Regions from separate parts of the Sphingopyxis sp. NFH-91 genome, predicted to be linked through region 3. Evidence: predicted binding sites of a transcription regulator. Region 3 holds the regulator's gene; each other region holds the start of a gene.
What was found. The regulator LexA, encoded in region 3, represses DNA repair genes until DNA is damaged. The targets are predictions, from matches to a motif close to GTTCCNCNCTTGTTCT.
Positions count from the first base shown of each region.

Region 1: the regulator LexA is predicted to act here: its motif matches at 1,505-1,520, upstream of radA (DNA repair protein RadA).
Region 2: the regulator LexA is predicted to act here: its motif matches at 1,056-1,071, upstream of L0963_RS17340 (ImuA family protein).

Region 1 is NZ_JACBGA010000008.1:58,945-61,197, forward strand. It holds gene L0963_RS16460 (enoyl-CoA hydratase-related protein) at 1-493, opposite strand, end outside; gene fsa (fructose-6-phosphate aldolase) at 681-1,331, opposite strand; gene radA (DNA repair protein RadA) at 1,536-2,253, shown strand, end outside.
Region 2 is NZ_JACBGA010000010.1:14,304-16,556, forward strand. It holds gene L0963_RS17335 (DUF6504 family protein) at 1-343, opposite strand, end outside; gene L0963_RS17340 (ImuA family protein) at 249-1,037, opposite strand; gene L0963_RS17345 (cytochrome b) at 1,259-1,816, shown strand; gene L0963_RS17350 (DUF1810 domain-containing protein) at 1,829-2,253, opposite strand, start outside.
Region 3 is NZ_JACBGA010000006.1:132,416-134,668, reverse strand. It holds gene L0963_RS14070 (molybdopterin molybdotransferase MoeA) at 1-546, shown strand, start outside; gene lexA (transcriptional repressor LexA) at 612-1,295, shown strand; gene L0963_RS14060 (hypothetical protein) at 1,416-1,991, opposite strand; gene gltX (glutamate--tRNA ligase) at 2,061-2,253, shown strand, end outside.

The DNA of each region.
Region 1 (2,253 bases), on a different contig from region 3:
TCAGCATATGCTCCATCGCCAGCTTGCGCGGCATCTGCTGCGCAAGGCGGAAGGCACCGCCCGCAGCGGCGAACAGCCCGACCTTGACTTCGGGCAGGCCGAATTGGGCGTGCTCGGCAGCGACGATGATGTCGCTCATCAGCGCGATCTCGCAGCCGCCGCCGAAAGCGAAGCCGTTGACCGCGGCAATGATCGGCTTCGAGATCGGGTGCGACACCATGCCCGCGAAGCCCCATGCAAGCTGATCGGGGTCCGACGGCGCGAGGCTCTCGCCGCGCGACAGGGCGACGAGGTCGGCGCCGGCGCAAAAGCTCTTGTCGCCCGCGCCGGTGATGACGACGGCGCGGATTTCGGGGTCGTTCTCGGCGGTTTCGAGCGCGGTGCCGATGCCGACGTGGACCGCGGCGTTGACCGCGTTGCGCACCTCGGGGCGGTTGATCGTGACGATCAGCACATGGCCGCGGCGTTCGGTAAGAATGGTGGTGTCGGTCATCGCGAATCTCTCCCTTTCGGACGAGTATCGCGGGAGGTTGACGTTTACGTCAACTGGAAAGCTGAGCCAAATAACGGTGTGCTCCCGCGAAGGCGGGAGCCCATCTCCGGAAGGTGCCATTTTGAGCCGGCGGGAGATGGATCCCCGCCTTCGCGGGGACACACGACTGTTTTGGGTTTTGTAGGGGTCAGATCGACTGCCCGGTCTTGGCCCAGTCGGCCAGGAAGCCTTCGATGCCCTTTTCGGTCAGGACATGCTTGAACAATCCCCTGATGACCGACGGCGGCGCGGTCATCACATCGGCGCCGATCTTGGCGGCTTCGAGGACATGGATGCCGTGGCGCACGCTCGCGACCAGGATTTCGGTCTCGAACGCATAATTGTCGTAGATCAGCCGGATGTCGGCGATCAACTGCATGCCGTCGAAACCATTGTCGTCGTGGCGACCGACGAAGGGCGAAACGAAGGTCGCGCCCGCCTTTGCCGCGAGCAGCGCCTGCGTCGCCGAGAAGCAGAGCGTGACATTGACCATCGTGCCGTCGCCGGTCAGCGCCTTGCAGGTCTTGAGCCCGTCGATCGTCAGCGGCACCTTGATGCAGACATTGTCGGCGATCTTGCGGAGGATCTCGGCCTCCTTCATCATCGTTTCATGGTCGAGCGCGACGACTTCCGCCGAGACCGGGCCATCGACGAGTGCGCAGATTTCCTTCGTCACTTCCTTGAAGTCTCGGCCCGACTTGGCGATCAGCGACGGGTTGGTGGTGACGCCATCGAGCAATCCCGTTGCGGCCAGTTCCTTGATGTCGGCGATTTCGGCAGTGTCGGCGAAGAATTTCATGGCGCGGAGCTTTCCTGTGCGAAGGTGATTCGGGTTTGAAGCTGCCGTAAAGGGGTTTGATCGTCATTGCGAGCGAAGCGAAGCAATCTCCAGCCATCGCCTTGCGCAAAGTCGAGAGCGGGAGATTGCCGCGTCGCTACGCTCCTCGCAATGACCGAGAGGAAAGCGCTGGCGTTCCATCTTTGTTCCGATTATGCGAGCCGCATGGCCAAAGCTAAGCGTCAATATGTCTGCCAGAATTGCGGGTCGGTCTCGTACCGGTGGCAGGGGCAATGCGCCGATTGCGGCGAGTGGAATACCCTGGTCGAAGAGGCGAGCGAAACCGTCTTTTCAGCCAAGCACGACCTGTCGAAAGGCGGCCGTTCGCTGGCGCTCGAGACGCTGGGCGAGCATAGCCCGATGCCGGAGCGGATGCTGTGCGGCATCGCCGAATTCGACCGGGCGCTCGGCGGCGGCTTCGTCGCCGGATCGGCTACGCTGATCGGCGGCGATCCGGGGATCGGCAAGTCGACCTTGTTGTTGCAAGCGGCCGGGCGGCTCGCGAAGGCGGGCAAGTCGGTCGTCTATATCAGCGGCGAGGAAGCGGCGGGTCAGGTGCGGCTGCGCGCGCAGCGGCTGGGGCTCGGCGATGCGCCGGTCGCGCTGGCGAGCGCGACGTCGGTGCGCGACATATTGGCGACGCTCGACAGCCGCGACGCCGATTTCGTCGTCATCGATTCGATCCAGACGATGCACAGCGACCTCATCGACAGCGCGCCGGGAACGGTGAGTCAGGTCCGCGCGAGCGCGCAGGAACTGATCCGCTATGCCAAGGACGGCGGCGCGGCGATCGTCCTCGTCGGGCATGTCACCAAGGATGGCACGATCGCAGGTCCGCGCGTGCTGGAACATATGGTCGATACGGTGCTGGCGTTCGAGGGCG
Region 2 (2,253 bases), on a different contig from region 3:
CGAGCCCGCCCGACGTCCCGTCGTCCGAGCGCAACGCCCGGAACACCGGTGCGGCAGCTTCGCTCCGCCGTCCCAGCTCGCGCATCGTCGGTCGCTGGTGCGCCGGGAGGGCGTCGAGCGACGGCCTGCCGGAGTGCGTGCCTTGCGCCCAGCGCGCGCCCGGACGCCAGCCGCCGCCGCGCGGCACCGAACAGGTGCCGGGATTGTCGTCGACAGGCTCGGGGCAGCGCGGACCAGCCCGCGCCCGATCAGGCGGCGTGCCCGAATGCAACGGTGTCCGTTCTGCCCGGCGCAACCGCTCGATCGGCAGTTGCGGCAGGAAGAGCGAGGCGACCCTGGTCATCGCACGCCTCCAGTTCGAGGGAAAAAGGCGGCCCGCCGCGCTGCCGGACCAGCTCGACATTCCAGCGCCCGCGCCCGACGCCGGGCGAGGCGAGGCGGCCCGACGACAAGATGCCGATGCGCCAGCGGGTCATTGCGAGCGACGGATCGGCGAGCGGGCATTGGCCGTAACGCCGGTACCGGCGATAGAGGATCATCGGCGTGTTGCCCTCGGATGCGGCCAGTTGCAGCCGGCGCGTCGCGGTCTGATCGGCCGCTTTCACTTCGGCAACGACGCAGGCGAGCGAACCATCGCGCAGCGCGTCCTCGCACAGCGCCAGCAGTTCCTTGTCGGTCCTGCCTTGAGCATAGAGCACGCGGTCCGGACCGAGCCCCGCCTGTTCGAGACCGGGGGCATAGAGATCGAACCGCGTGAGCGCCCAGAGCGCCGACACGTCGGGCGCCGCCGCGAAGCGCGACGCGATTCCAGCCGCGAAGAGCGTTGCCGCAGCGTCGTCGCTCCAGCTTGCCGAGGCGCCCGCGACCTCATGCAGGCCTGCGCCATCGAGCCCGCCGCCAGCGAGAAGATGATCGACCGGCCCGACGCCGAACGGCAGGACCGGCCCGCGCGAGGCGGCTGCACGCGCCACCGCCGCGCGAAGCACGTCGATATCTCTGGCACTTGGCCGAGGTGCAGATTGGGGCGTCGTGCTCATGGGAATATCGACTCAAATGTTCCCTTTATGTTCCACCGAGTCAAAGGGCGCGTCAAGCGGGCCGCGACGAACCGCCGGGAATCGGTGTGCGCCTTCCGCTCAGCCTCTGTAAAAGCGCAACAAATTGGGCTCATGATCGTGACGGCTGCGTCGTGCTGACGGAACGAGGATCGCCGCCAAAGCATTGGAAGACCGGTGACGGACCTATTGCGAGGCGAATCATGCGCGAGAAGCACAGCCGCTATTCCACCGTCTCGATCGTCCTGCACTGGACGATCGCCATCCTGATCATCGCCAATGCCACCTTTGGCGGCTGGATGGAGGACGCCTCGGACAGCGAGAAACTCGGCTATTATCAGCTGCACAAATCGGTCGGGATCACGATCCTCGCGCTCAGCCTTATCCGGCTCGGCTGGCGCTTCGGCCATCCCTGGCCGGCCTTCCCCGGCGGCATGCCGTCATGGGAACGGCTGCTCGCGCGCACGACCCATATCCTCTTTTATGTGCTGATGATCGGCGCCCCGCTTCTCGGCTGGGCCGCAGCGTCGGCGGGCGGCGCGCCCGAAGTGCCGCTTTACGGCGCCGTGCCCGCACCCAATCTTCCGCTACCGCTGAATGAGGATCTCGCGGAAGAGCTCGGCGACATACACAAGCTGATGGTGAAGGCCATTTACGTCGTGCTTGGGCTGCATGTTCTCGGCGCGCTCAAGCATCATTTTTTCGACAAGGACGAAGTGCTTCACCGGATGCTGCCGCTGTTTCGCAATCCGCGCGGCTGACACGCGTCGGCGTCACGGCATGCTGTCGTCGCGGCTGAGCAGGCCCAGGGTGCGCTCATCGCGCTCGCCGCCGAACCAGCGGATGAGCGCGGCGGAGAAGAGCGGCCGCCGGCTCACGGCCTCGAACAACGTCAGCGACGAACGCAGCTTGACGGTGTCGACCTCGCCGAAGACCGCCACCGGGTCGCTTGCGGGCAGGTCCTGGATCGCCTCGACGCATTCGGCATAGCGCGCGCCGAGAAGCGGATGGGCCAGATAGGCCCGCGCCTCATCGGCTCCCGCGAGACCGTAGAGCTTCGACGTCGCGCTTCGGCCAAGGCCTGCCAGCTGCGGGAATATGAACCACATCCAGTGCGAGCACTTCTTGCCGCGGCGAATCTCGCCGAGCGCGCGCGCATAGATTTGCTCCTGCGCCGTCACGAACAGGTCGAGCCCCT
Region 3 (2,253 bases):
GTCACGCTGCCACTGCGCGCGCGCGACGATCGCGGCGTTCTCGCCAATATATTGGGCGATATGGCGCGGCGGCACGATGTCATCGTTACCGTTGGCGGCGCGTCGGTGGGCGATCACGACCATGTCCGCGGCGCGCTCGACGATGCGGGCGGGCTGCTCGATTTCTGGAAGATCGCGATGCGCCCCGGCAAGCCGCTGATCGCCGGCCGGATCGGCGATGCGATCCTGCTCGGCCTGCCGGGTAATCCGTCGTCGGCGTTCGTGACCGCGACGCTCTTTGTGCTACCGCTCGTCCGCCACCTTGCCGGGGCGGCCGCGCCGCTGCCGGTGTTGGAAAAGGCGCCACTCGCGGTTCCACTCGGCCCCGGCGGGGCAAGGCGCGATTATTTGCGCGCGCGCCTCGACAAGGGGCTGCTCACCCCCTGCGACGGACAGGACAGCGGCCAGACGCAACCGCTGATCTCCGCCAACGCGCTGATCGTCCGCGATATCGGCGCGGCACCCCGCGCGGCGGGGGAGCTTGCAAGCTATATCGCGATCGCTTGACAAGTTCCGGTCTGTTCCACTATCGTTCCCCTTATGTCCGGCAACGCCATCATGGAGAACGACCGATGTTGACCGCGAAGCAGCATGAACTGCTCCACTTCATCCAGGAACGGCTCGACGCCAGCGGCATCTCGCCGTCGTTCGAGGAAATGAAGGAGGCGCTGGGCCTCAAGTCGAAATCGGGCATCCACCGGCTGATCAGTGCGCTGGAGGAGCGCGGCTTCCTGCGCCGCCTGCCCAATCGTGCGCGCGCGCTCGAAGTGTTGAAGCTGCCCGACGCGGCCAAACCCAAAACACGGAGCGAAAGCGACAATGTGGTGCCGCTGCGCAAGCCCGCACCGGCGCTGAAGCCCATCGCCGCGAACGACATTATCGAAGTGCCGCTGCACGGCAAGATTGCAGCGGGCGTCCCGATCGAGGCGTTCGAGGATTATAACCGGCTCGCCGTTCCCGCCGCGTTGCTCGGCGCGGGCGAACATTATGCGCTCGAAGTATCGGGCGACTCGATGGTCGAGGCGGGGATTTTCGACGGCGATTATGCGCTGATCCAGAAGGCTAGTACCGCGCGCGAGGGCGATATCGTCGTCGCGCTCGTCGACGGACAGGACGCAACGCTCAAATATTTCCACCGCGAAGGCCGGATGGTGCGCCTCGATCCCGCCAACAGCGCCTATGAACCGCAGCGTTACGAAGCCGATCGCGTTATGGTGCAAGGTCGGCTGTCGGGACTGCTTCGTCGTTACCACTAAGCTCGTGCGGGCGACGCCATGGATGCGTATCGCCCGCGCGCAGCGCCGAAACGAGCCGCGGCTTTGTGCCCAGATAGAGCACAAGGCCGCCGCTTTGTTCCAGCGTATCGCGGTCGATCGTCAGCCAGCGCGCGACGCATTCGCGCGGTAGCCAGCGTTCGCTGATGACCACATCGGCGGCGGCGCAGGCGGCCGCCATCTCCTCACCCGCGATCCGGTCGCGCCGTGCGCGGCGAGGATGACGCGCGGCGCATCGCCTCTGCCCTGTGTCCAGCGGCAGAAATCGCGATTGCAATCGACATGGTCGAGATCGCCGAGCGCAACGAGCGGCGTGTCGATCCCCGCCGCTTCGGCCATCGCGTCGCGTACGAAATCGCCGGCACGATCGCGCAGCATGGCATAGCCGCCGCCCGGCACGGCGGCCGCGATATGCCGCCCGTCGCCGGTCACGAGCAGGTCGGGGCGCGGCTGTGCGAGCAGCACCGCCATCCCCGCCATGGCGCAAAGAAGCCCGATCCATTGCGCCGCGGTCGGCAAAGCGACCCACAGCGCGATCCCCGCGCCGAAGGCCACGGGAAGCCAGAGCGGCAGCCGCTCGCACTCGGTCTCCAGGCGCCTCTCGAGCGCCGCCGGCAAGGCGCCGAACCATGAAAGCGTTTGCGCGGCAATGGGCGTTTGAAGCGTGCTTGTCGCCATGCTAGGGGCAGCCCCGAAATCCGCCGCGGTCCCTGTTCGCGGCCGGCAGCCTGAGTGAAAGAGGCCAGAGTGGCAACCGAAAACAAAACCGAATTGGCAAAAGCGACCCCCGAAGCGACGGGCGCCGCCGTCGTCACCCGCTTCGCCCCCTCTCCCACGGGATATCTGCACATCGGCGGCGCGCGGACCGCGCTGTTCAACTGGCTTTTCGCACGCCATCACGGGGGCAAGTTCCTGCTGCGGATCGAGGATACCGACCGCG